2 regions of the Apibacter sp. wkB309 genome follow, and region 2 is predicted to be linked to the other one. Evidence: riboswitches for the same ligand, from Rfam matches in the RefSeq annotation. Region 2 holds a riboswitch; the other holds the start of a gene.

Region 1 (16,245 bases), on a different contig from region 2:
CAAATTTTCCCATTTTTTCTTTATCACTAACAAAATGGATCAGAGGGATTACGGCAAAACCTAATTGCATGCTTAAAAGCACTTGACTAAAAATAAGCATTTCATCAACGGAACTTTCCCCTAACAGGCTTATTACAATCACAGCCGGTATAATAGCTATAATACGTGTTAATAATCGTCGCAAGGCAGGATTCATTCTAAAGTGCAAGTACCCTTCCATAACAATTTGACCAGCAAGCGTTCCGGTTACGGTAGAGCTCTGACCGGCAGCAATTAAAGCAATAGCAAAAAGAACAGGAGAAAGAGGACCTAATAAATTGGATAGCATTTTATATGCATCATGTAATCCTTCTATATCATGTAATCCGGCACTGTAAAATGTTGAAGCAGCAAGCACTAAAATGGCAGCATTTACAAAAAAAGCCATGTTTAATGCGATGAGACTGTCAAAAAAATTATATTTAATGGCTCGTTTTATGGATTCATAATCTCTTTTAATTTTTCTGGTTTGAACCAAAGCGGAATGAAGATACAAATTATGCGGCATAACAGTTGCCCCGATAATTCCAATTGCAATATATAAAGCCTCAGTATTGGGAAGAGTAGGTTTAAATCCTTTAGAAACTTCAATAAGATCAGGCTTAGCTAAAAACATTTCGATAAGAAAACACCCCCCTATAATAGCCACCAAAGCGATAATAAACGCTTCCATTTTTCGTATGCCAAACCGTTGTAAAACAAGTAACAGCAATGTGTCCAACGCAGCCAACCAAACGCCCCAAATAAGATCAAGCCCGAAAAGAAGCTGTAAACCAATGGCCATTCCTAAAACTTCGGCTAAATCTGTAGCAGCTATCGCTATTTCAGCAAAACCATATAGAATATAGTTCATCCATTTCGGATAGTATTCCCTGTTAGTTTGTGCCAAATCTAATCCGCGAACAATACCTAAACGAGCACTTAATGCTTGAAGCAATAATGCCATAATATTGCTCATTAATAGAACCCAGATTAAAGCATATCCAAATTTGCTGCCCCCGGCAATGTCAGTTGCCCAGTTTCCGGGATCAAGATATCCAACGGCTACTAGGTAAGCCGGCCCGAAAAAAGAAAGTATTCTTTTCCATCTTTTGGGATTTTCGGTATTAATACTTTCATGAACTTCTTGAAGAGATTTCTTACTCAATTGTTAGGCTTTTCTAATATTTGCAAATTTAAATAAAATTTTTGCATTGTAAAATATAATATCAATCATTTTCAGGTATCCATAAATAATCTTTAAAATTAATGATCTTATCGTTTTTAATTGGGATTCCTTCATTTTCTAAAAGTTCTTCCATAAGTGTTGGAGTGGGAAAATGAAACTTTCCGGTTAACATTCCGTTTCGGTTTACAACTCTGTGAGCCGGAATGTCTGATATTGAATGGGAAGAATTCATGGCATAACCTACCATTCGGGAGGAACTTTTAACTCCCAAATAAGCCGCAATATGTCCGTAAGTGGTTACTTTACCGTAAGGTATTTTTCGTACAATTTCATATACCCTTTCATAAAAATTGGTAGATTCCATGGAATAAATGAAAAAAATAATTTTCAATAATTAACTAGTGTAAGCAAATAAAATGCGATGTAACTAAATTTTTTTAAAACATTTTAAGTACTGAAAAGTAAGAAAAAAAGATAATACGTTTTGTGTTCTTCTATTAGTAATTTTACAAGTAAAGAATAAAATTTATTGATTATTATTAAATTATTTGCTTTAAATTTTATATATAAAATATAATTTATTAAATTAGCAGAACAGGAAGTTTAGGCTTCAAACATATCAAAAAAAATGAGAATTTGAGATTTTTACTTTCTATAAATAATTATTGTTTTTTATTAAATTTGAAAGTAAAAATAAAGAAATGATTCTAATTTAATTAGAATCATTTCTTTTTTAGACTTGTTTTTAAATTATAGTGGTTTAAAATTTAATATAAAATTAATAATCAAAATACCGATACGCTTTCATAAATTACAAGAAAACAAGTATACTTAAGATCCCTTTAAATTATTTTTCAAGAGGGTTAGCGTTTTCTTGTGACTGTCGAAAGCAATTTCATTAAGATCTATATCGGATAATTTTTTCCATACATATCCTTTTAATTCAATTGGGTCATAATCTCCGATAGATAAATTCTCATCTTTATAAAGAAAGAATAAATCAATGGTATTATATAGGATGTTTTTGTATAAATAAGTATTAGGATGGGAACATATATATTCTAATTTAGATAAATCAATCGATATATTTAATTCCTCTTGTAATTCCCTAAAACTACCATGTTCAGCGGTTTCTTCGGCTTCAATAAATCCTCCTGCCAGATCTAAAAAGCCTTTTTTAGGTTCTTTGTTTCTAATAGTAAATAATATTTCGTCATTTTTCTGAATAACCACAGCGGTTGCTCCGGCTGTATTGTGATAGTATTCAAAATTACAATCTAAACATACAATTTTTGATCCATGCGGATATTCTAAATGATCACTTTTACAATTTGGGCAGAATTTGAAAATGGGTTGCATATCACATAAGTTTTAATACCCAAATTTAATTAAGTATTTTAAAAATATAGTTATCGAAAATTATTTTATATGAAAATAATAGAAAATTCTTTTCAAAATAAATAGTAACATTTAAATAGAAATTATTAATAAAAGAATTATATAATATAATATTTTACAAATTATCAAAATTAATATTATTTCATACATTAGTCTTTGTAAATCTTTCATAGTAATAATTAACCGTAAATAAAAATAATACAATGGCAACAATAACATTAAAAGGAAATGAAGTCCATACATTGGGAAACCTACCATCAATAGGAAGTAAGGCTCCGGATTTTATATTAGTGGATACGGATTTATCAGAAAAAAAATTATCGGATTATGCAGGAAAAAGAGTTGTTTTAAACATATTTCCAAGTGTGGATACAGACACATGCGCAATGTCTGTCAGAGAATTTAATGAAAAAGTATCTGAAATGAAAAACACTGTGGTTCTATGTATTTCAAAAGACCTTCCTTTTGCTCAAAAACGTTTTTGTGCCGCAGAAGGTTTAGATAATGTTATCCCGCTTTCTGCCTTTCGTTCAGATTTTGGTAAAGTATATAATTTAGAATTTGCAGATGGTCCGTTAAAAGGATTACTTAGCAGAGCAGTACTTGTTCTTGATGAGTCAGGAGAAATTATTTATGAAGAACAAATAGCTGAAACTACTCATGAGCCTAATTATGAAAAAGTAACAGCTATATTAAAATAAAAAATCTATCAAGAAAAAGAAATGCCTTGTATTTTTCAAATATGAGGCATTTATATTTTTATCTAATTTCTCAAAATGAAAGATTAGTATGATAATTGAGAATACTAATTATTTGAATTCAATGTAATGTAAAAATTGTTACTAACTCTTGAACTAGTAATTAAAATTTATATTTTAAAAGAAATACGGTGAATTCTTAAAAAGTACTAAAGTTTTTATAAAGCGTCAGTTGTATTATGAAAAATTAACTATATAATTTCAGTAAAATTATAACTTTTTGTTAAAAAAAATAAAACATGAGAAATTTCAACATAAAATAACTCTTTGAGATATAAATAGTTTTTACATTTACAATTTAAAAAAGTATAACAAAAAAAATTATAATATCATGAGCAGAAAATTTCCAGCGGGAGTAGCAACCGGTTCGTTAGTAAAAGAAATATTCGATTATGCTAAAGAAAATCAATTTGCTTTACCGGCATGTAACGTTATAGGATCAAGCAATGTAAATGCAGCCCTTGAAACAGCTGTTAGAGTAAATGCTCCCTTAATTATACAATTTTCAAACGGAGGATCTCAATTTAATGCAGGTAAAGGATATAAAAACTCTTCCCTTAGAGCAGATGTTTTAGGGGCTATAGCTGGAGCAAAACATGTCCATACGTTGGCAGAAGCCTATGGGGCAACTGTAATATTACATACAGATCACTGTGCAAAAAAATTATTACCTTGGGTTGACGGGTTATTAGATGCTTGTGAAGAATTCCATAAAAAAGAAGGAAAAACACTATACTCTTCACACATGCTAGATCTTTCAGAAGAGCCTTTAGATGAAAATTTAGCAATCTCTTCTAAATATTTTGAAAGAATGGCAAAATTAGGAATGACTCTAGAAGTTGAAATAGGGATAACAGGTGGAGAAGAAGACGGAGTTGACAATTCAGATATAGAAAGCTCAAAATTATATACACAACCTGAGGATGTTTATAAAACCTATAAAGCATTAAGCGCAATAAGTCCTAATTTTACAATTGCAGCAGCATTTGGTAATGTACATGGAGTATATAAACCGGGAAATGTTAAATTAGAGCCTAAAATACTTCACAACTCACAAGAATACGTTCAAAAACAAGTGGGCGGACCTTCAAAACCGATTAATTTTGTATTTCATGGAGGATCAGGTTCTTCCTTGTTAGATATAAGAGAAGCCATAAGCTACGGAGTAGTTAAAATGAATATTGATACAGATTTACAATTCGCTTATACCGAAGGAGCAAGAGATTATGTAGAAAAAAATATTGATTATTTAAGAACTCAAGTTGGAAATCCAACCGGAGATGAAGCACCAAACAAGAAATTTTATGATCCAAGAGTTTGGATGAGAAAATGTGAAGAAGGGTTCTCAAAAAGATTGGAAAAAGCTTTCGAAGATTTAAATAATATCAATACATTATAGTAAAAAAATATAAATTTTATTTATAAAAAATGAAAGCACCTTTATTTAAGGTGCTTTTTTTGTATATTTGGAAAAAAGAGAGTATGAAAAATTATCTAATAGTATCAACATTACTAGCTTCCATTTCAATCGTTCTTGCTGCATATTTTTTAGGTAATTCTTACCAAAAAAGAAATCAATCCAATACAATAACAGTAAAAGGACTAGGCTCAAAAGATTTTGAATCTGATTTAATAGTATGGAAAGCCGATTTTTCAAAGAAAAATCTCGATTTAAAACAAGCCTATGCCGAATTAGATACAGATAGGAAAAAAGTAAGAGAATATCTGATTTCCAAAGGATTTTCCGATAAAGAAATAGTTTTTTCCTCAGTAGAAATAAGTAAACAATATGATAGTAGATACAAAGAAGGAATAAATCAAAATATATTTACAGGGTATGAATTAAATCAAACCATAACCATAGAATCTAAAAATGTGAAAAAAGTAGAAGATCTTTCCCGTCAAATTACAGAATTGATTAATAACGGAGTAGAGCTCTATTCCCGATCGCCTTTATATTACTATACTAAATTGTCTGATTTAAAAATACAGATGATCTCAGATGCAACCAAAGATGCAAAAAAAAGAGCAGAAGAAATAGCAATTAACGCCGGTTGTAAATTAGGTAAATTAAAAAATGCCAATCAAGGGGTTTTTCAAATAACTGCTCAAAATTCATCTGAAGATGACTACTCTTGGGGAGGGGCATTTAATGTATCATCCAAGAAAAAAACAGCAAGCATTACCATTCGTCTAGAATATGAAATTAATTAATAACTACGATATAAATTAAAATGGTGCACAAATTATTTCAACCGTTAACATCAAAAAAACTATCATTAAAAAACAGGATAGTCATGGCGCCTATGACCCGATCATTTGCTTATGATGGAATACCCGGTAAACAAATAGCTGATTATTATCAAAGAAGAGCACAGGCCGAAGTGGGTTTAATTATTACAGAAGGAACCGTTGTTCGCAGGGTGGCATCTTCCAATGACCCAAATATACCTGTATTTTATGGAGAACAAGCCTTAGAAGGTTGGAAAAAGGTGGTTGAAGAAGTTCATGCTAAAGGTGGTAAAATAGCTCCGCAACTTTGGCATATGGGAATAATACCGGCCCATAAAAACTGGAAACCATCAGAGTCTTTTGAGGGACCATCCGGACTTTTAAATCCGGAAACAAAAGGCGGAAAAGAAATGAGCGAAAGTGATATTGAAAATACAATTGAGGCTTTTGCAGAAGCAGCTTACCAAACCAAAAAAATAGGTTTTGATGCCCTGGAATTGCATGGAGCGCACGGATATTTGATCGATCAATTCTTTTGGGATAAGCTCAATAAAAGAAATGATAAATGGGGAGGAGCTACCTTGTCCGAAAGGAACCGTTTTGCCATTGAAGTTGTAAAAGCGGTTCGAAATGCGGTAGGAGAAGATTTTCCTATAATTTTACGCTTATCACAATGGAAACAACAAGATTATTCCGCTAAATTGGCAAAGACACCGGAAGAAATGGAAGAATGGTTACTACCGTTATCAGATGCCGGAGTTGATATTTTTCATTGCTCACAACGAAGATTTTGGGAACCCGAATTTGAAAATTCTGATTTAAATTTTGCAGGATGGGCAAAAAAAATAACGGGCAAACCTTCCATAAGTGTTGGATCTGTGGGGCTTACCGGAGATTTCTTAGGAGCATTCAAAGGACAAAGTTTTGAGGCGTCTGATAATTTTCTTAACGAATTAAATAGAAGACTAGATGCGGGCGAATTTGATTTAATAGCAGTAGGAAGAGCGCTACTTGCAGATCCTGAATGGGCATTAAAGATTAAAAATGGAAACTTATCTGAGTTTAAAGGATTTTCTAAGGATCAACTTAAAGAATTATACTAATAAAAACATAAAATAGTAGTAAAATAAAAACAAAAACCAAGTTTTAATTTTTATTTATTTTAATAAAGAAATAAAAGCAAAGGTTTTTTATCTTTGTATATATAAGTTCTTTACTTAATTTCTTTATCAACAAGAATAAGGTGCTGTGTAAAAACGACTTAATAGGGAATCATGTGTGAATCATGAGCTGACGCGCAACTGTAAGTAACCTAAAAAATTTTATCAATAAAAACCATTGCCGATTTAAAAGGTGAGAAGGTAGATAAAATGTTATAAGCCAGGAGACCTGCCTGTTCTTAATTGACAATGCTTTCGCGAGTAAAAGCAAGATCACAAAAAATATAATTGGGCTACAAGAAACTTTAAGATCATTAGAATAATTAGTTTACTTGTATGTCAAAATTGTTTTGAAATTTGATTTTATTTAACAAAGAAAGAGAGCATTGTGAAGTTTAGCAATAAGAGCTTTTTATAATATAATCGTTTAAAAAGTTATAAAAATGCAAACACACAATCTTGGCTATCCGCGTATTGGTAGTGACAGAGAACTTAAAAAAGCCTGTGAAAAATATTGGGCAGGTAAAGCGTCAGTCGAAGAACTGATGATAACAAGTAAAGATATCCGGCACCGAAACTGGGTAACTCAACAAAAATTAGGGATTGATTGGATCCCATCTAATGATTTTTCTTATTACGATCAGGTACTTGATATGTCACTAATGGTCGGAGCTATCCCTAAAAGATATAATAAGGTAATACTGGATAAATCAAATACGGAATTAGATTTATATTTTGCCATGGCCAGAGGACATCAAAAAGAAGGCATTGATATAAAAGCCATGGAAATGACCAAATGGTTTGATACCAATTATCATTACATTGTCCCTGAATTTGAAAGTAATCAGAAATTTTCCTTGTTTTCAACAAAAATTATTGATGAATATTTAGAAGCTAAAAATGCAGGAATCCATACAAAGCCGGTTATAATAGGCCCTGTATCTTATTTGTTGTTGGGAAAAGAAAAAGAGGAAAACTTCAATAAGTTGGATTTACTAAAAAACATTCTTCCTGTCTATATAGAAATCCTAAATAAATTAAAGGCAGAAGGAGTTGAATGGGTGCAGTTTGATGAGCCTTTCTTGGCTTTGGATTTGGATGAAAAAGCAAAAGAATCCTTCCAATATGCCTATAAAGAAATTCATAAACAATTTCCTTATATAAATAAAATACTAACTACCTATTTTGACGGATTGAAAGACAATTTAACACTTGCTTTTAATCTACCCGTACAAGCATTACATATAGATTTGGTACGTTGTCCGGAACAATTAGATGAAGTTTTAGAAAATATTCCGGAAAAACTTATCCTTTCTTTAGGGATCGTTGATGGAAGAAATATATGGAAAAATGATTTCGAAAAATCATTGAAACTTATTCAAAAAGCTGTTTCCAAAATTGGTAAAGACCGAATTTTAATAGCTCCTTCTTGTTCACTTCTTCACAGTCCGGTTGACCTGGAATTGGAAACAGATACAAAAGCCCTTTCATCGGAAATTAAAAATTGGTTGGCTTTTGCAAAACAGAAAATCGATGAAGTAGTAACCTTAAAAAAGCTTGCGGCAAAAGAAGATTCCCCGGGTTTGCAAAAAAAATTACAGGAAAATATAGCGGCTGCAACCAGCAGAAAAACATCAGCTTTAATACATAACGAAAAAGTAAAAGAAAAAATAAGGAATATAGAAAATGTAGAAGATAAAAGAAATTCCGTATTTTCAGAACGAAAGAAAAAACAATCTGAAGCCTTGCAGTTGCCTTTATTTGCTACAACTACGATCGGCTCATTTCCTCAGACATCCGAAGTCCGAAGTTGGAGATCTAAACTAAAAAAAGGATTGATAACACCTTTGGAATATGAAGAGCTAATTAAAAAGGAAATTGAAAAAACTATACGATTCCAAGAAAAAATAGGTATAGATGTATTGGTTCACGGGGAGTTTGAACGAAACGACATGGTGGAATATTTTGGAGAACAATTAGAAGGAGTTGCATTTTCCAAAAACGGATGGGTACAAAGTTATGGAAGCCGTTGTGTGAAACCACCCATCATCTATGGCGATATATTCAGGCCTAATCCTATGACTGTGAAATGGTCTTCCTATGCACAATCCTTAACAAATAAAAATGTAAAAGGTATGTTGACCGGACCGGTAACCATATTGCAATGGAGTTTTGTGCGAGACGATCAACCGAGAAAAGATACCTGTTTCCAAATTGCATTAGCCATTAGAGAAGAAGTAGTAGACTTGGAAAAAGCAGGAATACGAATTATTCAAATAGATGAACCGGCCATAAGAGAAGGGCTGCCGTTACGTAAAAAAGATTGGCAAACCTATTTAGAGTGGGCTATAAAAGCATTTAGAATTGCATCCTGTGGAGTAAAAGATCAAACACAAATTCATACTCATATGTGTTATTCAGAATTTAATGATATCATACAAAACATAGCAGATATGGATGCGGATGTAATTACCATAGAATGCTCTAAGTCAGATATGAAGTTGTTAAACATTTTTTCAGAATTTAAATACCCTAACGATATTGGTCCGGGTGTTTATGATATACACTCTCCGAGAATACCGTCCAAAAATGAAATGGTTTCCTTATTGAAAAAAGCAATAAAAAGCATACCGGTAGAGCAACTGTGGATTAACCCGGATTGCGGACTTAAGACAAGAGGATGGGAAGAAACAGAAAAAGCATTAATTGAAATGGTAGGAGCAGCAACAGAAATGCGAGAACAATACTAGACGATCCTTTTAGTATCGGTCGGTATAATAGGTATAAATGTTTATATATGATCGTAACTTCTTAAAAGTTTTTTAAACAAAAGGTTAGAATGTTTTGAAAATTTAATAGATACTAGAGTTCGACAAATTAAAACTTAAAATTGATTTATTAAAAGAAAATCATAATTGTCTTAGTAGAATTTTAATTTTAAATAGCTAAAATAGGATAAGAAACAATAGTTGATTATACATTTTATGTGTTACAAATAAGCTGAAAGCATTATGTTTTCAGCTTATTTTCATTTTATTATAATTTTATATGTATATATTTCTTTAAAATAAAATAAGAAACATTTAAATAATTATACATTAATATATTAAATTAATTTATATTTTTGTATATAACACTAAATTACAAATATAGAATATCATGGATTTAAAAAATGCAGTTTTCGGAAGCTTCAATATATATGATAACATATTTATATCGATAAAATTAGTAGTGGCATTCATCGCCGTTTTAATTTACATTAAATTAGTAGGAAGAACCATTTTAAACCAAGTTTCCGGAATTGATTTAATTCAGAATATAGTCTTAGGGGGCTTGGTAGGTGGAATTATATATAATCCGAATATCTCTATTATGGAATTTGCCTTAGTATTGTTTATTTGGACATTCATTGTGTATTTAATAGCATTTCTCACAAAAAAATATAGTCGTTTAAGAGGATTAGTAGAAGGCCCTATTATACCTTTAGTGTTAAAAGGAAAATTTAATATAGAAGGATTTAAAAAAGCAAAGATTGATATAATGACTTATGCCAGTGTACTAAAAAATAATGGTATATATGATATATCTAAAGTATATTTTGCTCAAATGGAACAAGACGGTTCCATTACAGCATTTACGGATGATTATGATAAATACGCAGTTTTATTGGTTATTGATGGAAAAATTAATCATGTCTATTTAGAGGGAATTGATAAAACAGAAGATTGGCTAAAAAATGAATTAAGAAAACAAGGATATGATGATGTATCCAAAATTTTCCTTGCACAGTGGTCTCCGAATAAATTTTTTATTGTACCTAAAAGTCAGGATTATAAATTAAAGGTTAATGATTAAAACTATTACCTGATTTTAACCTCAAAAAACTTCTCATTTTCAATAAAACCTTCCAGAAAATCATTTTCACTAAGCTTAGAAACTCCCGATGGCGTTCCGGTAAAAATAATATCGCCCATTTTTAAAGTGAAATATTGAGAAATATATGAGATGAGGTAATCAAATGTAAAAATCATTTCTGAAGTATTTCCTTTTTGCTGAATATTGCCGTTTTTAACTAAAGAAAAATTCAAACTATCTAAATTAAATTTCTCTTTACTTACAAAATTTCCAATTAAAGCAGATCGATCGAAAGCCTTGGATTTTTCCCAGGGAAGCCCTTTTTCTTTTAACCGATCTTGTAAATCTCTAGCAGTAAAATCAATGCCAAGTCCAATTTCAGAGTAATAATTTCCGGCAAATTCCGGTTGAATATATTTTCCAACTTTAGAAATTTTTATAAGAACCTCTACTTCATGCTGAAGGTTTTCAGTGAATTCTGGAATATACCAATCATCACCGGGTCTGGCTAAAGCGGTATCCGGTTTAATAAATAAAACCGGATCTTTAGGTATCTCATTGTTTAATTCTTTCGCGTGATTGCTATAATTTCTTCCTACACAGATAAATTTCATAAAACACTTTTTAATTTTGCTCTTGTAAAAATTTTTTTCGAATATAAAGGAAAATCAGCATTCATTAACCAAGAATAATATCCTAAATCACTTAAAAACACATTTTTCAATTTTTTACCTTTGTATTTTCCAAAATTGAAAACCTCGTCTTCATCTTTATCTATTCCAACAAATCCTGCCAAATCAGCATTTTTATTTTGCATGGTAAACTCATGAAGGAATTTCACATCGTTTTGAATATCCTCATATTTTTCAAGTTGAGCCTTTAATATTTCATACGTAGCATAAGTATCTGCAGAAGCAGAATGAGCATTTTCTAAATTCTTATCGCAATAAAATTTATAAGCTGCGGAAAGATTCCTGGGTTCCATTTTATGAAAGATTACTTGAACATCAATCGGGCGATGTTTTTTTATGTCAAATTCAAACCCGTTTCGCAAAAGTTCTTCCGCAAGTAATGGAATATCGAATCGGTTGGAATTATATCCTGAAAGATCAGAATCTTTAATCATTTCGAGAACCTGAGGAGCAATTTCTTTAAAAGTAGGAGCATCGACAACATCTTTATCATAAATTCCATGAATTAAAGACGATTCCTTTGGAATTGGAATTTCAGGATTAACTCTCCAAGTTTTACTCTCTTTTGATTGGTCAGGGTTTACTTTAAATATACTAATTTCAACTATCCGGTCTTTGCTGATATTTATTCCGGTAGTTTCAAGATCGAAAAAGCAGATTGATTTATGTAGTTTTAGTTCCATTTGAAATAATTTTTTTTCGAAATATAATTGATAAAATTAAGTAAATTAATATAAGTATTGGTATAGCTGATATTTTAAGGAAAATTAATAAAACTATGCAAATTATAAGGAAAGAGTATACAAGAGAATTATCTTTCCAGGTTAAGTTTTTAAATTTAAAAGCCAGTAAGGGAATATTGGCAACCAGTAAATAGCTTGATAAGACAGTAATGAATAACAAAAACCAAGAATTATCTAATAATAAATACGTATGATTTTGATGTAAATAGTATAATGAAAATATCAAAATAGTATTTGCAGGAGTAGGCAACCCTTTAAAATAATAACTTTGTTCCTCATCTAAATTAAATTTAGCAAGACGCAGAGCAGAAAACAAAGTAATCAACAGTCCGAAAAATGGAAACAAAACAATGTATTTATTATGTATAAATCCGTTTGAAAACGTACTTATACGAGAATAAAAATCATCTCCTCCCAACATGGTAAACATAAATAAGCCGGGCAAAACGCCAAACGTAACAATATCTGCCAAACTATCAAGTTCCTTTCCAAAAGGTCCGGAAACCTTTGCAAGACGGGCGGCAAAACCATCGAAAAAATCAAAAATCAAAGAACATAAAAGCAGGATTAAAATATATTCAATGGGAGCTTTTATTATAGTTAAAATACACGCAATGCTACCACAAAGTAAATTAGCAAGAGTTAGTGTATTAGGAAGATATTTCATTTTTTCAGGTATTTATAAATAATGTATTGTTAAATACAAAGCAAATTAAGTTATAAAAGTAATAATTATTTTTAAAAATCCGGGGTAGCCCAAATAATAAAAAACGGTTTTCAACGTTTATACGATAGTTTGTTTATACATAAAAATACTATTTATTGAAAGGGAAAATTCAAAAAAAAATTACTTTAAGCATCCTCATTTGGGCTGTTCATTTTAATATGAATCTTCATGCGCAAGCATTTAGAAAGTATTCAAATGAATTTCTAAATATAGGAGCAGATGCTCGTGCATTTGGGATGGGTAATTCAGTAGTAGCTAATGTATCGGATGTAAATGCAGGATATTGGAATCCGGCAGGATTGACGGAAGTTAGAGATGCTTGGCAAGGAGCTTTGATGCATGCAGAATATTTTCAATCCATAGCCAAATATGAATATGCAGCTGCAGCAATTCCCTTAAATAGTGGAACGGAAGGAACGATTGGTTTTTCACTCTACCGATTTGCGGTAGATGATATTATGAATACTACTCAATTGATCGATAATCAAGGGAATATAGATTACAACAAAATAAGTCGATTTTCAACGGCAGATTATGCTTTTATGGCCTCCTATGCCGGTAATTTATTCAATGATCCGAATCTTTCAATAGGAGCTAATGCAAAAATAGTATATAGGCATATCGGTAAATTTGCCAATGCATTCGGTTTTGGAATAGACGCGGGATTGCAATATCGAACCCAAGATCAATTTTATTTTGGGATCATGGCTAGAGATATAACAACCACTTTTAATGCATGGTCCGTAAATGAAAAAAAATTAAATAAATTAGAATTAGACGGAGAAACACTTAATGAAGCGCCTAAAGATAAAATAGAGTTAACCATGCCTAAATTAAAATTAGGCGCAGCCAAAAAATTCGATTTAAATGATAAATTCGGGCTGTTAGCTGAGTTAGATTTAAATTTTGAATTTGATAAAAACAATGATTGGCTTTCATCAGAAGCGCTGAGTATGTCCCCATCTTTAGGGATAGAATTAGATTATGATCATGTGGTTTTTTTACGAGCAGGTTTAAATAATATGCAATATGAAACCCGTTTTGACGATTCAAGAAAATTAACAATTCAGCCCAATGCAGGTATAGGGTTTCGTTATAAAGGAGTAACGGTAGATTATGCACTTACTAATATCGGAAATTCTTCAGTTGCATTATATTCTAATATATTTTCAGTTAAAATCGATATGGCAGAGTTTATAAAATAATTTTATAAAATATAAAACTGTAATTATCTTATACATAGAGAGTATAATTTTATTATTTAGAAAATAAGTATTACATTTGTAAAGTTTTTGGGATTTAAAAGATTATTAAAAGCCTATCTACAAGGGCTTTTTTTTGTACTTTATTCTTAGAAAAAATAGTATAGTAAATTATTGTTAAGATTTAGTTGTTTATTAGAGGATGTTATTATGGCATTGGAAGAGAAAGTAAATGTATTATTAGAAGAATTTCTTCAAACTAGAGCAGATTTGTTTTTAATATCTTGTAAAGTTTCTCAAACTAATAAAATAGAAGTTACCATAGACGGAGACGAAGGAGTTTCTGTGCAAGATTGTTTAGATTGCAGCAGAGCAATTGAAAATAACTTAGACAGAGAAGAAGAAGATTTTGAATTGTCAGTCTATTCTTACGGTATAACCAATCCTTTATTATATCCAAGACAGTATGTGAAAAATAAGGGAAGGGATCTACAGATTATTACTATAGAAAATATAGAGTTAAATGGGACTATAGTTGATGCAGACGAAGAAAAAGTAGTTCTTACATGGAAGGAAAGAAGGGCTAAAGAAGTAGGAAAAGGAAAAGTAACTATAGAAGTCAAAGAAGAAATATTTTACAGCAATATAAAAAGAGCAACAATTAATATAAAATTTTAATTTAAATTAGAACGGACCGATGGATAGTATAGAGTTAATAGAATCATTTGCAGATTTTAAAGACGAGAAAAATATAGATAGAATTACTTTAATGGCGATCGTTGAAGAATCAATGAAAACCGTTTTAAGAAAGAGATATGGTTCAGATGATCATTTTGATGTTATTGTTAACCCGGATAAAGGGGACTTGGAAATATATTTAAATAGAAAAATCGTTGAAGATGAAATGTCTGAAGATGATTTGTTAGAAATAGAAATTAGCGAAGTTAGAAAAATTGATCCAAGTTTTGAAGTTGGAGAAGAATATACCCAAAAGATTGAATTAAACGAATTAGGAAGAAGAAATATTCTTGCATTCAAACAAGTATTGAACACAAAAATAGCCGAATACGATAACTCTAATTTATATGAAAAATTCAAATCAATAGAAGGAGAAATTGTAAGCGGTGAAGTCCATTATATTCGTCATAAGCAGGTTATTTTAATGGATGAAGATCAAAATGACATGATACTTCCAAAAGAAAATCAAATACCATCCGATTTCTTCAGAAAAGGAGAAACCGTAAAAGCCGTGGTAGAAGAAGTGGGCTTTAAGGGAGGAAAACCATTAATTATCCTTTCAAGAACTTCACCTAAATTTTTGGAAAAACTGTTTGAATTTGAGATTCCTGAAATATATGATGGATTAATTACCATTAAGAAAACAGTTCGTATACCGGGAGAAAAAGCCAAAGTAGCAGTAGAATCCTATGATGACAGAATAGATCCGGTAGGAGCATGTGTCGGTATGAAAGGATCTAGAATCCATTCAATTGTAAGAGAATTGAGAAATGAAAATATAGATGTAATCAGTTATACCAACAATCAGCAATTATTTATCCAAAGAGCTTTAAGTCCCGCAAAAGTATCTTCCATGGAATTGGATGAAGAAAACAAACATGCAGTAGTTTTCTTAAGACCGGAAGAAGTATCCAAAGCGATAGGTAAAGGAGGACAAAATATTAAATTGGCTAGTTGGTTAACAGGATATGAGATTGATGTACGAAGAGATGAGCCGGAAGAAGAAGATATTGAATTGACAGAATTTTCCGATGAAATAGAAAGCTGGGTTATTGAAGAATTGAAAAAAGTAGGATTAGATACAGCACGATCTGTATTAGAAAAAGATGTAAATGATTTATTAGAACTTACGGATTTAGAAGAAGAAACCATTATAGATGTGATCCGTATTTTAAAAGAAGAATTTGAAGAATAATGTAAATTTCTTTCAATAAATTATCATATTTGTAAAAAAAATAGAATAACAACAAAGTATAATATGTCGGGTATTCGATTAAGTAAAGTATTAAAAGACCTTAATATCTCTCTTGACAGAGCAGTAGAATATTTACATTCTCAAAATGTCGGGATTGAGAAAAACCCTAACGTAAAGTTAGATCAAAAAGCGTATCAGCTCTTAGTTACTGAATTTTCAGAAGATAAAATGAAAAAAGATGCGTCTTTAGATGTGGTCATAAACAAAATTCCGGAAAGAAGAAAGGAAGAGAAGGTGGAGCAACCGGAAATATTTAAGGTTAAAGCCGATGAAATAGC
Region 2 (16,245 bases):
AAAGATTCCATAAATTTAAAAAATAAACCGTATTACATTTCAAGAGTAGATTCTGCAGGAAATTTCAGATTAAAACATTTGCATGAAGGAAAATATAGATTATTGGCATTTAATGATCTAAATTCAAATTTAATTCCTGACACGGATAAAGAAATGGTGGGATTTGCAGCAAAAGATATTAATCCTCTGTATCCGGAAACTTATTCATTAGTATTGTCTCCTGTAAAGCAATCGTATAAAGTTTTAAAAGCAGAACAAGAGGGACAAGGCATAATAAAAGTTAAATTTAAAGGACACCCAGATAAGTTAAGTATAACTCCTGTTGATCATGATTTTCCTTCTTATAAAATAGAACATCAGCCCTTTGCCGACAGTTTATATGTATATTTTAATAATGCAGAATTCAAAAAAACAGATAAGAAATTTAGAATAAAATTACTTTTAAAATACCTTCAAAAAGTAGATACGCTTAATTTATTATATGATAATACCTTAAAGTCAGAGTTGTCAATTACCCCCATCGAAAAAGAAGTTTCACCCACTACCTGTTTTATGTTAAAAGCTTCCAATTATATTGATCGGATTGACAAAAACAGAATAGAAGTAAGTAAAAATAATGAACCCATAAATTTTAATGCGGAAATAGATTCCTTAAATGCTAAAAATATTGCTATTAAATTTCCTGTATCTTATGATACAGAATACAAGGTTACCATCAAAGATCAATCATTTAAAGATTTTTTAAATCAAACTAATAAAGATACGTTGTCATATGTTATTAAAACCAAAAAGCAGAATGAATTTGGAAATTTAAGTATCAGATTACAAAATAAGCCTGATTCAAAATTTTTCTTTCAACTGGTAAATGAAAAATACGAAGTATTGGAAAATATTTATGGATCACAAGATACTTTTATATTTCAAAACATGAAACCGGGAAAATATTTGATTCGTATATTGGTGGATGAGAATAATAACGGAATTTGGGATCCGGCAGATCTGGAAAATTTCAAACCGGCAGAACCTACCTATTTATATCCCAATGTTATCGATGTCAGACCCTTATGGGATATTAATGAAGTTTGGATTTTATAAATTCAGTATCCATATTTAAACTATAAACGGTAATTGATTACTCATGAAGAAAGTATTGCTTTATGGAATTATCATTTTTTTATCTTTTCAATTAATTCAAATAGATAAAGAAAATCCATCGGTTAACAAAAAAATAGACTATAACCAAATAACACATACAACTCCTGAAATACAAAAAATTTTAAAAAAAGTCTGCTATGATTGTCATTCCAATGAAGTAAATTATCCATGGTATTCATCCATTGCTCCTGTATCATGGTTTATTAAAGAACATGTAAATCAAGGAAAAGAATACGTTAATTTTTCAGAATATGGTAAATATAATCGTTATCAGAAAGAACATATTAATTCATCCCTATACCGAGTAATTGAAAATAAAACCATGCCCCTCAACAGTTATCTTTGGATGCACAAAGAGGCGAATTTATCGGAAGAAGATTTTATCCTTTTACTTAATTGGTTTCGTACACAATGTAGCATAAAAAATTAAAAATGCATACATTTTGTAGATACCTGTTAGATGGAAAATGTAAAAGGAATATTAAATCAATCAATAGAACAGGATAGTAATGAGTTTATATCATAATTTTATGAAACCTATTAAAAAAGGAGACACTATTTTAATTGTTGCACCGGCAGGAGCAGTTAAAAAAGAGGACATTCAACCGGCAATAGATTTAATTACTAAACAAGGCTGGAAATATGAAATAGGTAAAAATACATTCAATCATTATTATTTCGGATATAATTATTCGGGAACAGTAAAAGAAAGGTTGGAAGATTTGCAATGGGCATTAGATCATCCCCGAGCTAAAGCTATATGGTTTGCCCGAGGCGGCTATGGAGGAGTGCAACTAGTGGATTTTTTAAAATTGAATAAATTTAAAGAAAACCCTAAATGGTTAATCGGATATTCGGATAATACGGTTTTTCATCAGCATTTTAATAGAAGAGGAATTCCTACTTTACATGCAACCGTTTGTAAATCATTACCGCAAGGACAGTCAGATGAAACCTATACAACCCTTGTGGATGCTTTAGAGAATAGAAAACTTGAATATGAAATAGAAAGCACTTCTTTTAATAAACCAGGAAAAGTTGAAGGAATTTTGACAGGAGGCAACCTATCGATTTTATACAGTCTGTTAGGAAGTAGATCCTTAGATCATTGGGAAGATAAAATTATATTTATGGAGGATTGGTATGAAAATTATTATCATATTGATCGAATGCTGATCGGATTGAAAAGAGCGGGAGTACTTAATAAAATTAAAGGATTACTGGTAGGAGCTTTTACGAAAATGGATTCAAAAGATGAAAATAAATTCTATGATGAACCGTTTGATCAAGAAGCCTATAAAATTATTGCTTTACGATTTCAAAAATACAATATTCCCATGGCATTTGGTTTTCCCGGGGGACATATTTTCGATACACGCGCCTTAATGATGGGAGGAAACATAATTCTAGATATACAAAAAGATAAGGTTTTTCTTAGAAATACAATGTAATAAATAGATATAGTTTATAGAAAATAAATATTTCAGATCCGATTATATATAAAAGGAAGTACCATCTGTAAGCTTAAAACTTACCTCAAAGCATGAAAATCCTAAATACAGTAAATGTTATACTGTATTTAGATTATAAGATTATAAATTTTTATTAATTAGAAAATACTATTTTCTTTTTTGCGATATAATTGATTATAGATACTGCGAAAATAGCGGCAGCTTTACAAAATACTATGTCTCCTATAGTATAAAAGTAAAAATTAATGGGTTTATTAACGAAGAAATGAAAAAACGCAAATGCTCCCCAGCTCATAAACATAGTAATTATAGAAAGGCTAAAAAATAATACAAATTCCTTTCTTCTGGAATGTTTGCCTCGTTCAAAAACATAGCGAATGCTAAAAAAATAATTGCTTAAAATACCCGCTCCGGTAGATAAAAGATTGGATAATGGATAGGCGTTGGACTTGTTTTCAAAGGAAAAAAAATGAGGCAGCATATTAGGCAAGCTTAGTAATTTCATACAAAAAATTTCAATTACGGCACTTAAGGCTCCTGCTAGAAAAAACAAAACTAATTGTTTTTTGTGCTTATTTATGGAAGTGATCACTTAATAGAAATTATTAAAAATTTTTACAAAAATAGATTAATTTTTTTTATTTCTGTAATTTTGGATTAAATAAATAATAATTTAAAACATAGATTGAATATGTCAAGCAAAGATTATATGAAATATACTCCGCAAGAATTTTTAAATAAAACTCCTAAAGAATTGGGATTCTTTTTTCCGGCTGAATTTTATCCTCATAAATCTACTTGGTTATCTTGGCCGCACAAAGAATTATCATGGCCGGGTAAAATTGAAAAAATCTATGCCCCATATGCGCAATTTATAGCAGAGGTATCTAAAGGGGAAGAAGTTAATATAAATGTGGTTAGTGTTGAGATGAAAGACTTTGCCATGAGTTATATAGAAAAAACAAATGCTAATTTGGATATGATCAATTTTTACATTCATCCGACTGATGATGCATGGTGTCGCGACCATGGTCCTGCGTTTGTAATTAATCCCCATTCATTAGAACATAAAAAAGCCATTGTAAATTGGAATTATAATGCCTGGGGTGATAAATATCCTCCTTATGATTTGGATAATGAAATACCTCTTCATATAGCCAAAGAAGAAAGATTACCTGTTTTTAATTCGGACATAGTGATGGAAGGTGGTTCCGTTGAGTTTAACGGTAAAGGAACGGTACTAACATCTAAGTCATGTCTACTTAATAAAAACAGAAATCCTCATTTAAGTCAAAGTCAAATTGAAGAATATCTAAAAAATTATTATGGAGTAAATCAAGTCCTATGGATCGATGAGGGAATTGTTGGCGATGATACAGATGGTCATATAGATGATACCGTACGTTTTATAAATGAAAATACCGTACTTGCTGTGGTAGAAGATAATAAAAATGATGAAAACTATCACATATTACAACATAATCTAAAACAATTAAAAGCTATGAAACTTCCCGATGGTTCTCCTTTACAAGTAATAGAATTACCTATGCCCGAACCGGTATATTACGATGGATGTCGTTTACCTGCTTCTTATGCAAATTTTTACATAGCTAATAAATCAGTGATTGTACCAATTTTTAATGGTGAAAATGATAAACGAGCGTTGGATATCATAAAAAAATGTTTTCCTAATAGAAATGTAATAGGAATAGATTCCACTGATATCATTTGGGGATTAGGTAGTTTCCATTGTTTGAGTCAACAGGAACCGGCGATTTAATAGCTATAATTAAAAAAGTGGAATGGATCTTTTTAACGATTTAATTTGAACCCAAATTATCTGAAACAAAGAACACTTTTTGATTTACAAATGAAGAGATAAAAATGCTAGTTTCTAACAAATTAAAGTAAATAAAAAAGTCGCAATTATATTGCGACTTTTTTATTTGTATGATATATCATTATACGTATCTTTTTAAATGATATTGTTGAACTAATTTTATAATGCCCAACCATTAAAACTGTTTATTTCTTAATTAGCCAAAGCTAAACAAGAAAACACTGGTTCAGGATAAACTCCCAAAAGGATTATTAAAATTACCAATATAACAGCAATAACATTGTAAATAATTGGAGCTTTTTTAGCCTCATTTAATTCTTTATAACCCGGTTTAAAATACATGGCAATGATTAGCTTAAGATAGTATCCAATACTAATTGCAGATCCTATAATAGCTATAATGACTAATATCGGTTGAGTATATAATGCTTGTGAAAACAACGTAAATTTAGCAATGAATCCGGAAGTTAACGGAATACCTGCCATAGATAAAAGAGAGATTGTAGTTACCAAAGCTAAGATGGGTTGTTTCTTGGCCAGCCCGTTGAAAGCATTTATATCGGTAATACCATTTGAAATTCTTTCGATATAAATAAGGCTGATAAAAGCACCTATAGTTGATAGTGAATAAGCTAATAAATAGAATGCTAATGTATAGATAGAATTAGCATCCGTGTTAAAATAAATTAGCAATAAATAACCGGCATGCGAAATACTGGAATATGCCAACATTCTTTTAGCATTTTTTTGCAATACACCTACAATATTGGCAGATAATAACGTTAAAATCGCTGCGTAGAAAATTATATATTGCCATTGGTTTAATTGACCGATAAAAGCTGTTTCAACCAATTTATATAAAGCAACAAAACCTGATATTTTTACTACGGAAGCCATAAAAGCCGTGATTAGGGAAGGAGAGCCTTCATATACGTCCGGAGCCCAAAAATGAAAAGGAACTATGGATATTTTAAATAGTAACCCGACTAACAATAGAATTATACCGGTTATGTACATGGTAGGGTAGTGAGTCGCTTGTATGCTGTATAAACGAATGGTTTGTAAATCAAAAGATCCGGTTATACCGTATATTAATGCAATTCCGAAAAGTAAAAATCCGGTTGCAAATGCTCCTAACAGGAAATATTTGATAGAAGCTTCATTGGAACGTAAGTCATTCTTATTGCTTCCTGCTAATACATATAAAGGAATTGATAAAATTTCTATACCTAGAAATAAAGTAATTAAATTTTGGTAGGAGAAAAGGACTATACCGCCACAAAGTGCAAAAAGCATTAAGCTATATACCTCTGCCTGATGATGATCTATGAGACGAAATGCATATTTTCCTAAGAATACGATTAACAAAGTGGTTAAAATAGATATTTGAGTAAATATTTTGGCCGTTTGATCAAAAGCAAACATGGACGCATATCGTGTGAAAAAAGGACTATCTCCGTAAAAAGAGACGATCAAAGCGATAAGTAATCCTAAAATTGCAAATGGTTGAGAGTATTTTCCTTGCCCGAAAACACCTGAATATAAACTCAGAATGGCTGCTGCGAAAATAATGATGGTGATGCTCATTATATTTTTAGTATTTTTTGTAAAGTTTTGCTGCCAAAGTTACAATTTTTGATGAAACTGTGAAATTAAAAAATGAAAATAGTATCGTATTATAATAACGCCGATATATTTGATAAATTTATGAAATATAATAAGTTGTTTTAAATTTCAGATGCCTTGCCAATTTATAGATTTTATCTTAACACTTAGTAATAGTATTATTTATTTACCCATTTTTCATCAGTTTTCCGGCAATATTTTTATGCTATATAATAGGTAGGATATTAAGATATAGTACCAAAAAAGTAAAAAGATTGTTTCAACAATCTTTTTACTTTTTAAAGCTATAGTAATTTAATAAATTTATTTACTTACTAAGGCAAAATGTCCGGGAGATACGCCGGTTGATTTCCACCATTGTAAGTCGCCATTTTTTGAAAAATAATATATTTTTCCATTGGAAACAAAATCCATAGCATCTCCAATATAAAAGCTTCCATTTTCAGGATCGGCAATTATCCCATACGGAGACATAATTTCAGACTTTGAACCCTCTTTGATTAATTCAGAACTTATCACTTTTTGTGTATCTATATTTATAATACCATAATTATTTATAGTTTTTCCTGAAGAATATTCCGATCCATAAAAATAAAGTTTTTCTTTATAAAAAGTGAAGTCTGAAACCGCTAAATCCAGTGTATTGATGACTTGATCAGTCGATGGATCAATAACAGCAACGAAAGGTTTTAAATTAGCATAATCGCCTCTTGAAGTAACCCAAATATGATTATTCTTATCTTTTCGTATTCTATGTAAGTTCTTACCGACTTCGATATCATTAATTTTTGTAAAACTGTTCATGTCAATTACAGAAACCGTTGTGTCATAATCCGGAGAATAATAACCTCCTGAATTAGCAACATAAAGCTTATTATCTACAATAGTCATTTCTTCCGGATTGCGTCCGACAGTAACTTCATTTACAATGGTGCCGTTAGTAAGATCAACTTTGGCAACATATCCTTGTCCGTTGGGAGTAGAACCGGCATATGAAGATACATATGCATAGTCGCCGTTAAATGTAATGTATCTGCAATTTGGAATAGTTATTTTTCCTATATGTTTGGCTGTTTTAGCGTCCATAATTTCAACATAATTGGAACCGTTGATTACGGCATACATTTTATCCTTATAAATTTTTAAATCATTACCGGTGTCGCCCAATCCACCTTGATCAGGGTTGATTTTAGTAAAATAGTTATTAAAAAAATCGGCTGTATCATAATCAAAATAGGATAGAGAAGAGTTGTTTTGTTGATAATTACCTTCATTCAAAATATATAACCCTTTTTTGGCATCCGGTTGGGATATAATGTTTGAATCATCTTCAGACCATGAATCGTCATTACTACAAGAAACAATGAACCCTGTAATAATTATTAAAATTGGTACTAAAAATTTCCTTGCTACCATAGTTTCTAGTTTTTTCATATGTTTAATTTAATGATGATCGTATAGTTTCTACCCGGCATGGGATAATTGGCTACTATGTCGTAATATTTATTAAAAATATTATTGATTTGTAAAGATGCTTTGCATTTGATATGAGTTAAAAATAATTCTCTTGAGAGTTGTATATCATGAGTATACCAGGCTTTTACATGATTATCAGGATTATTAGAAGGAGAATTGTACCGTTCTCCTGTATACATAAAGCTATAATTTAGATTCCAATCTCTGTAAGCAGCTTCTAAAGTAAATGTTCCACTGTGCCAAGGTATATAAGGAAGTTGATTTTTATAATTTAAAATAGGAGAAGATAAATTTTGTGCATCTTCATACGTATAGGTTACAAGGGTTGAAACTAAAACGTTTTTTACTAATATTGAAGTCTTAGAAGATAAATCTAATCCTTTTATTCGTGCTTTACCAAAATTTAACATGGTCCAACGAAATTGTTGTCCTTTAGGATATGCTATGATTTTATCTTTGACCGTATTATAATAGGCATCAATAGTAAAATCAAAATGAGTACAACTACCGGAAGTAAAGTTTTTATTTATACGAATACCTGCATCAAACTGATTAGTATATTCAGGTTTTAAGTTTGAATTTCCAAAATCCGTATAGTATAAATCATTAAATGTTGGCATTCTAAAAATTCTCTTGTAAAAACCATGAATGCTAATATCTTTAGAATGTAAAGGTTGGTAATTTAAGAAAACAGCAGGAGTAAATTCATTTCTGTCTGAAGCTGTACCCATGCTGTTCATGTGTTTAGTTTTTTCTTGCACAAATGTACCTAAAACACTTGTTTGAATTTTAATTTTATCCCAATGAAAAGCAGTAGCCAAAGCGATCATTTCTGTATTCCTCGAAGGAGAAGCGAAATTTTTTAAATCGGCATTCATTCCGTTATGTTGGTAATCTGCAGATAAAGAAATATCCCAAAAAGAAAATAAAGTAACCAGTTGTGAGGAAGAAATATATAGTTCATCCTGTTTATAAGTATTATTGATATGATTGGAAAATTTATTTCCCCAAATAGGGTCATTAAAAACTTCTAAATTTTTATAATGGGTAAAATCATGAGCATATTTAGCGTTTAATGCTATTCTGTATTTTGTGCTGATTATTTTTTCAAAAGAACCCTGCAAAAAGAAATTACGATCCCATTGTTGAGCAAACTGATACCTTTTATAAGAATTTTTTAAAACGGCACCGGGTATTCCTCTGCTTGAATCATAATAATATCCTTTCAGATTCCATTTACCATTAGGTAGGGTACCAAATAAATTTCCTTCTGTTCGAAAAGCACTTATGTTACCATTTTGTCTTACAGCGATCGTATCCCAATTACCTTTCTTTTGTTGAAATTTATATTTTCCATCTGAATTAATATATTCCATACTAAGAGAAGATGAAATTAATGTGGATAATTTTTGTTCCCATAGGAGGGAGGGGTTAATTAAATGAAACGATCCGGAACGATAAGTGGCACCTATATTAGTTTTTTTTTCACCCGTAAAAACAGGGCGTTTGGTAGTTAAATAGATACTTCCGGCAGAGCCGAAATCTTTAGCGGGTTGGAATATTTGACTTTTTTGTCCGTTGTATATTGAAATTGATTCTAAATTATCCATGGAAAATTTTCCTAAATCAACCATTCCATTTTGAGCATTTCCTACTGCTATTCCATCATAAAATACACCCACATGTTCGCTTCCCATTCCTCGGATATTAACAGTTTTCATTCCTCCGACACCTCCATAATCTTTAAGTTGAATTCCTGAAAATAATCGTACGGCATCAGCTACCGAAGAGCTGTTTAGATTTTCTAATTCTTTTCCTTTCAATTCTTGGAAAGGAATTATTCCCTTATCATTTCTTTTTCCCGTTGTCAGTATTTCCTGTAATTCTGTTACAGTTATGCTGTCTTTTTTTTCTTGGGAATAAGATAATGGACTCATCAGGCTTATTAAAAAAGCAAATACACTATATTTATGATTGATGTTCATCATCATGGAGTCGAATATCCTAAATTACAGATATAGTAAACTAGTTTCCGGAAAAGTAAACAGGAAAAGTGAATATGAAATGCTTTTAATGTTTCAGCCTTGTTCCACGAAAGCTTGTAAAACTATAGTTAAATTTGGCAGGTATTCTGACTTACTTCATTTTAAGAACCTTCCCAAGAAACCAACTCCTCAGTGGTATATCTCTTAAAACGTATTAGAAGATTACAGCAGCGGGCCTGTTTCGGATTTTACCGAATTCCCTTTTAAGATTGCGTATTTATCGGTAAATAACAATCACCAAATTTAGGCAAATATAAATAAATATTTTTAGGGCATCTTTATTGATTATTTGGGTCGTACTAATAATTCTAAAAAAAGATTAATTTTTTAAACGAACTATAGTAAGTTGAATTAAAAAATCATTAGATTTGAATAATGAACGTACAACTTCCTGAAAAATTATATTATTCTATAGGCGAAGTAGCGCAGGCTTTTAATGTTAATACTTCACTTATAAGGTTTTGGGAAAAAGAATTTGATAGTATTTCACCCAAAAAGAATAAAAAAGGAGACCGTTTTTTTACCCCAAAAGATATTGAAAATTTTAAAATAATTTTTCATTTAGTAAAAGAAAAAGGATATACCTTAGAAGGAGCAAAAGTTGTTTTACAATCACAAAAAAATTTATCCAAAAAAGTTGAAATCATTGCTCGTTTAGAGTTAGTGAAGGCAGAATTAATTAAGTTAAAAGAATTATTAGACGAATAAAAATTTAAATAAAGACAATATGAAATTACCTAAGTTTTTAATGGCAGACAATTCAGATTTTCCTGAAGATTTATTTGTTGTGCATACAGAGTATCCTAGATTTATATTAAATGTAGAAGAAGAGGAGGTTGAATGGTTCGACGATTTGGAAGGAGAAGAAGAAGAGGTAGCTAATGAAGTAAATTCATTGATTCAACAAGCATTCGATTTTTGCGATGCTGAAATCGAAAAATACGAAGATGATGAAGAGGAGTAATGACTTCTTAGATTAAATTATGATATTAAAAAAGTAAGCAGTACATCACTGCTTATTTTTTTGCTCATTGATTCGATTGGATTAATTTAATAAATGATATATTTTTTTAATCATCAACAGCACACCCCTGGTTCCTATATTGATTTTTAAATTTTTCTGACCATTTTTTCCATTCTTCCGGTTTTATTTTTTTATTATTTTCATTTTTCAAGAATGATAGGATGTAATCTTCTGAGAAATCCTTAGGAAAATTTTGCATGGGATCAAATGCATCATTATACCATTTTTCATTAATTAAATAATTAAGTTGATTTACATCAAAATCGAATCCATAATTATGATAGGAATTGGTAGCAGAAGAATTAAACGTAGTTTTCATAACTTCATGATTTAATTGAGCGATCATGTTTTTGTGTTTATGCTTTCTAAAATACAGGGTAGCATTGTATAATTGTTTTTTTTCATCAACTTTTCCATTAATATTTTCCCAAGTTTTAAGCCAAAATTCTTTTTTATGAACACCCATAAGTATTGAAATTAATATCCAATATTTAGTTTTAGTAGTGTTAGATACCAAACCCAATTTGTATAAAATGCTAAAAAACTTATATTTATTATAAAAAAAACATTTCAGAATGAAAGGAGGAGCAGTAAAAAGATCCGGATAAATGGAAATTATATCGGAATTGATTTTATTATGTTTAAACTGATCAACAAAATTTTTATTTCCCGACCAACCTAATTTGAGTAAGGATATATTTTCTTTTTCCATTACTTCATTGATTTCATTCACATTAATTTTTCTCGTAAACCAAACATCATCTTCCGTTATAATGAAATAATCTGAAGCTTCTTTTACTGAATTGATCCACAGTTGAGTAGGGATTTTAAAACCATTTATATCTTTTCCTGACTTTAAATTTTCTTTAATTGCTTCTTCCTTTTCTGTATAATTTTCAGATTTTATAATTTTAATGGATGGATACTTTAATTTAATTTTATTTAGATATTTTTCAGGAGTTCCATCATCTAATACTTTAACTAAATAAGTACCCATTACAAATTTTTGGATACTGGCTAAACATCTGTCCAAATAAAAGGGGCGGTTAAAAGATTTAATTAAAATATCCATAGTTTAAAGTTTGGAATAAATTTTACAAATGAGATTAAAAGTATTTTTATTTAGGGAAGATAGAAAATAAAGTAAATAATCTAAAGATATAGGATAATACTTACGATATTTTTTTACTAAAAATTTTAATTGGTTTGCATCTTTTCTGTAAAAACAAATTTTCATGGCATATAACAAATCTTTTTTATTAATTGGGCAATGAATATCTTCTATATTAATAAATGATTGTGGATTAAACGCATCATAACTGTCTTTACCATTACTGAGCCTTTCTTTATAAAATTCACGGGCTTTATTGATAAACAACCATTGCACTAGTCTGTTTTTGGTTTTAGAAAGTGAATGATTGGTTTGTCTGTATGATATTAAGATATCAGGTAGATTTACAATTTTTTTACCTTCTGAAAATAACCGTAAAATGAGATCATAGTCTTCCGAATAAATCAATTTTTCTCGATAAAAAACTTTTTCGTTTCTAAAAAGTATAGAAGAATGATAGAATAAATTGTTTTTGAGAATATTTCTTTTTAGTTCATGATAATCGGTTAAAGCTATAAAATTATTACAAATAGTATTGTTTTCATCAATTATATGAGCACTGCTTCCTATTAAAAATACATCCGGATTATTCTCCAGAAATTCAACTTGTTTTTCCAATCGATTGGGTAATGCAAGATCATCAGCATCTAATATGGCCAAATATTTACCTTTAGCATTCTCAATTCCGATATTACGGGATTTTATAACAAATAAGTTTTTATCGTTGTTAATAAGCTTGATTCGGGAATCTCTTTTACATAATTCTTCTACAATTGATTGAGTTCTATCGGATGAGCCATCATTAATAACCAGCAATTCAAAATTAGAATACGTTTGATTGATTACCGATTCAATTGATGCAGATATATGTTTTTCTGCATTGTAAGCAGCCATAATAACCGATACCAAGGGAGTCATAAGTAAGATATATAAATACAAAAGTAAAATATTTTTAATTAAACCGTGTATATCAGCTTTTTTTAAGATAAAAAATTTTAGAAAGTGAGTCTTACGTCAACTTATAGGTATCCGCAACGAAAAATGTATAGGAGTAATTAAAAATATAAATAAAATTCTATTAAGATATTTATAATTAATTTGAGTTAAATTCAAAGAAAATTTTTAATTTAGCAAAAAATTTAGGGCGTTCATATATAGTAGAGATTCTGATAATTAAAGCTCAGGTTTTTATAACAGTATGTAGAGCACCTGAATATAACTTTTTTAGTTTAGTGTTTTAATTAATTCAGAAAAAAATAAATAGATCATGGTACAAATTCTTTTTAAGATGGTGTTAGTTATTATGGATTACATAATGTCAATGTTAAGTTAATTAGAAAATTATATACATGTGAAAAAGTTCAGTTAATGTAAATTAACTGAACTTTTTAATTATTTTTAATAAGTAATCAAATTATGAAAAAATTACTAGGAAGGTTAATGCTGTTCGTTATGGGATGGAGATTTAAAAATGAAGTACCTGTTAATGAATTAAGAAAATGCGTATTAATTTGTGCACCTCATACCTCTAATTGGGATTTATATTATTGTTTAGCCAGTTTTTGGTGTTTAAAAATTCCTTATAAAGTAATGATTAAAGATGCTTATACCAAACCTTGGTATGGATTCTTTTTCAAAGCACTCGGATGTTTAGGAGTCGATCGAAGTCAATGGAATAATTTGGTTCAGTATTCATCGGAACTAATTAAAAATTCAGATTCGATGGCTTTAATAAATACTCCGGAAGCCACACGCTCCCGTGCCTTACAATGGAAAAAAGGTTTTTACTATATAGCTAAGCAAGCGAATGTTCCTATTGCTCTAGCCTATGCCGATTATAAAAATAAAGTAACCGGTGTTTCCAAATTAATTTATATCGGCAATCAAACGATTGAAGAGATATTTGATCAAATAGAAGATTTTTATAAACCGGAAATGGCTAAATTTCCTGAAAACTATAATCCTAAAATTTATTAAATTGGATTATCTAAATTTCTAGACATTAAAAATATTTTTTTGACTTCTTTTATTGCGGAACAAGTCGGCAAATTTCAGATTTTATTTGTAAAAATCAGATTTCCGGCAAGAATATTCTGTTAATAATTATTGCCTGTAATTTTGATCGATATATAACATATATCAACGTTATGAATGATCGTAATAAGACTCATGATCTGGATAATTGCACCGCATTAAAAGTCATTGATTTCTATGTCCTTCTGCATTATATAGAAGAACCTTTTAGTGATTTTGTCCAGCAAATCTATTTGATGTATAAAAAAAATAACTTAAATTTAGCTTCCATCAATAATTAACAGAGCATAATTGTTGATAGCAATGGGTTATATGATTGTCTGAACGATAGATTCAAACAATATATAAAATATATAAATTTAATTACATGTTTGATCTTGAGGACAAACTTTATACAATTCAAAATTTAAAATGAAAGTAGCATCTTTACTGTTTATATAATTGGATTCTCTACCGTATGCCAATCGAGAAGGCACGATAATTAAACCTTGTAATACGTGGTAAAGGTCATTTTTAGATTTATTAGTTGGCTTGAAATTCTTTAAACCGTCAACAATACCTTTAATTACATAATAGTTTTCACTTTGAATCGTATCGTTTTTGGGCTTTTTATAAAAGAAAGGGTCTTCTTGTGCAACCCCTGAATTATCAATTGTGCTTGATGAAGTATTTAAGGTTGAATATCCATTACCTCCTTCGGTAGCAACAAAATATTTTAAAGAATAATGAATAAGTATATTATTTTTACCGTCAGCTATATTGGATGTGTTTATACCCTGATCTGCCTTTGGATTTTTAACTACCCAGTACCCTAAAGGAGATTTTATTGCATTTTTGCTCAAAGGCTCTTTATTAGTTGGAGTAACCGTATCAGAAAATTTGGTTACTTTCCCAAGATCATCAAAATAATAGTTATTTAAAAAATTAACAATAGCCATATCATCTGCTGTATTTTGCTCATCAACGGATAAGGTTGAGGCGTTATTATCATCGCTACCACACGAAACAAAAAATAAAAGTGATAATATACAGGCGGTTAAAAGGGATTTTTTAATCATGTAAATAAAATATGTTAATTTAGTTGCTAATTTACAATTAAATTTAATTTTAAAGACCAATTTTTTCAACCAATGAGAATAGATAAATTTTTATGGTGTGTGCGTTTTTATAAAACGCGGGCAATTGCTACCGAAGAATGTAAGAAAAACCGTGTATTTTTAGATGATGCTCCCTTGAAACCTTCAAAAGAAATATTAGTTGGTGAAACGTATAAAATTAGAAAAAATCAGATTGACTATACGATCCAAGTTATACAAATTCCTCCCAATCGGGTAGGAGCAAAATTGGTTCCTTTATATATAAAAGATCTGACAGATCCTGAGCAGATTGAAATGATGAAATCAAGAACACAAACGCAAAACTACTACAGGCAAAAAGGATTAGGCAGGCCCACCAAAAAGGATAGGAGAGAATTAGACGATTATACTCTGGAATGGGAAGATGAATAAATACACTAAATGTTTAATAATTAGTATTTTTTAGAACGGCTATAATTTCATTGCTTATTTCTTCCGGAGTTTTTTGGTTAACCGCTATCTTATAAGCAGCCGACTCATAAAATGTTGAACGTTCAAATAAATGCTTGGCAATAAATTCCGGTAAAGATTTTTCTTCTAAATGCGCAATAAGAGGGCGGTGTTCTTTTTCATTACTTAACCTTTTTGCTAATTCCGAAGCATTCATTTTTAAATAGAACGAGAAGCTTTTTTCTTTAATTTTATCCATGTTACGATGATAAATAGGAGTACCTCCTCCTAAACTCAACACTATATTGTCACCGTTCAATAATTCATTCAGATAAAAATTTTCTTTTTTACGAAAATAAATTTCTCCATGGATTGAAAAAATTTCTTGAATAGACTTATTTTCTTGAGCAGAAATATACTCATCTAAATCAATAAAGGTTATGTTGAGAGATTTCGCAAGATATTTGCCAACAGTAGATTTACCACTTCCCATATAACCCAATAAAGAAATTATCATACAATCAGATTTTTTTACAAATATCATATTTTTTTATCAAATATATTTGCATACCCAAAAAAAGTCATTATATTTGCACTCGCTAAACGAAAATGCTTAGCAAACACTAAATAAAGACCTGGTAGCTCAGTTGGTAGAGCACAACACTTTTAATGTTGGGGTCCTGGGTTCGAGCCCCAGCCAGGTCACAATCTATTCAAAGAATAGATTAAATATACATTTAGGGAGACCTGGTAGCTCAGTTGGTAGAGCACAACACTTTTAATGTTGGGGTCCTGGGTTCGAGCCCCAGCCAGGTCACATTTTGAAAATTCGCGCTTGAGATTCTCAAGCTTTTCTTGTTTATGACTCCGTAGCTCAGTTGGTAGAGCAATTGACTCTTAATCAATGGGTCGAGAGTTCGAGCCTCTCCGGGGTCA

The links. A riboswitch is a leader RNA that binds a small molecule or an ion and turns the genes downstream of it on or off. The one in region 2 is predicted to bind cobalamin.
Region 1: linked by a shared signal. The riboswitch ahead of metE (5-methyltetrahydropteroyltriglutamate--homocysteine S-methyltransferase) and the one ahead of C4S75_RS08760 (TonB-dependent receptor) in region 2 are both predicted to bind cobalamin.

The regions. Positions count from the first base shown of each region.
Region 1 covers NZ_PSZL01000001.1:119,715-135,959, reverse strand. Annotated here, with positions in the region: gene C4S75_RS00485 (Nramp family divalent metal transporter) at 1-1,186, opposite strand, end outside; gene C4S75_RS00480 (MGMT family protein) at 1,248-1,571, opposite strand; gene C4S75_RS00475 (NUDIX domain-containing protein) at 2,039-2,566, opposite strand; gene tpx (thiol peroxidase) at 2,809-3,306, shown strand; gene fbaA (class II fructose-bisphosphate aldolase) at 3,695-4,762, shown strand; gene C4S75_RS00460 (SIMPL domain-containing protein) at 4,846-5,577, shown strand; gene C4S75_RS00455 (NADH:flavin oxidoreductase) at 5,598-6,698, shown strand; cobalamin riboswitch at 6,820-7,007, shown strand; gene metE (5-methyltetrahydropteroyltriglutamate--homocysteine S-methyltransferase) at 7,199-9,505, shown strand; gene C4S75_RS00445 (DUF421 domain-containing protein) at 9,915-10,610, shown strand; gene C4S75_RS00440 (fumarylacetoacetate hydrolase family protein) at 10,616-11,224, opposite strand; gene C4S75_RS00435 (3'-5' exonuclease) at 11,221-11,985, opposite strand; gene C4S75_RS00430 (phosphatidylcholine/phosphatidylserine synthase) at 11,966-12,712, opposite strand; gene C4S75_RS00425 (PorV/PorQ family protein) at 12,868-13,977, shown strand; gene rimP (ribosome assembly cofactor RimP) at 14,149-14,652, shown strand; gene nusA (transcription termination factor NusA) at 14,672-15,907, shown strand; gene infB (translation initiation factor IF-2) at 15,971-16,245, shown strand, end outside.
Region 2 covers NZ_PSZL01000022.1:636,264-652,508, reverse strand. Annotated here, with positions in the region: gene C4S75_RS08795 (Ig-like domain-containing protein) at 1-1,095, shown strand, start outside; gene C4S75_RS08790 (heme-binding domain-containing protein) at 1,139-1,585, shown strand; gene C4S75_RS08785 (LD-carboxypeptidase) at 1,686-2,606, shown strand; gene C4S75_RS08780 (GtrA family protein) at 2,761-3,219, opposite strand; gene C4S75_RS08775 (agmatine/peptidylarginine deiminase) at 3,319-4,407, shown strand; gene C4S75_RS08770 (NADH-quinone oxidoreductase subunit N) at 4,660-6,054, opposite strand; gene C4S75_RS08765 (YncE family protein) at 6,397-7,527, opposite strand; gene C4S75_RS08760 (TonB-dependent receptor) at 7,524-9,506, opposite strand; cobalamin riboswitch at 9,673-9,871, opposite strand; gene C4S75_RS08755 (MerR family transcriptional regulator) at 9,990-10,322, shown strand; gene C4S75_RS08750 (hypothetical protein) at 10,342-10,578, shown strand; gene C4S75_RS08745 (glycosyltransferase family 2 protein) at 10,685-11,710, opposite strand; gene C4S75_RS08740 (glycosyltransferase family 2 protein) at 11,714-12,667, opposite strand; gene C4S75_RS08735 (1-acyl-sn-glycerol-3-phosphate acyltransferase) at 13,166-13,726, shown strand; gene C4S75_RS08730 (hypothetical protein) at 14,143-14,841, opposite strand; gene C4S75_RS08725 (RNA-binding S4 domain-containing protein) at 14,914-15,291, shown strand; gene C4S75_RS08720 (shikimate kinase) at 15,305-15,826, opposite strand; tRNA gene C4S75_RS08715 (tRNA-Lys) at 15,942-16,014, shown strand; tRNA gene C4S75_RS08710 (tRNA-Lys) at 16,054-16,126, shown strand; tRNA gene C4S75_RS08705 (tRNA-Lys) at 16,173-16,245, shown strand.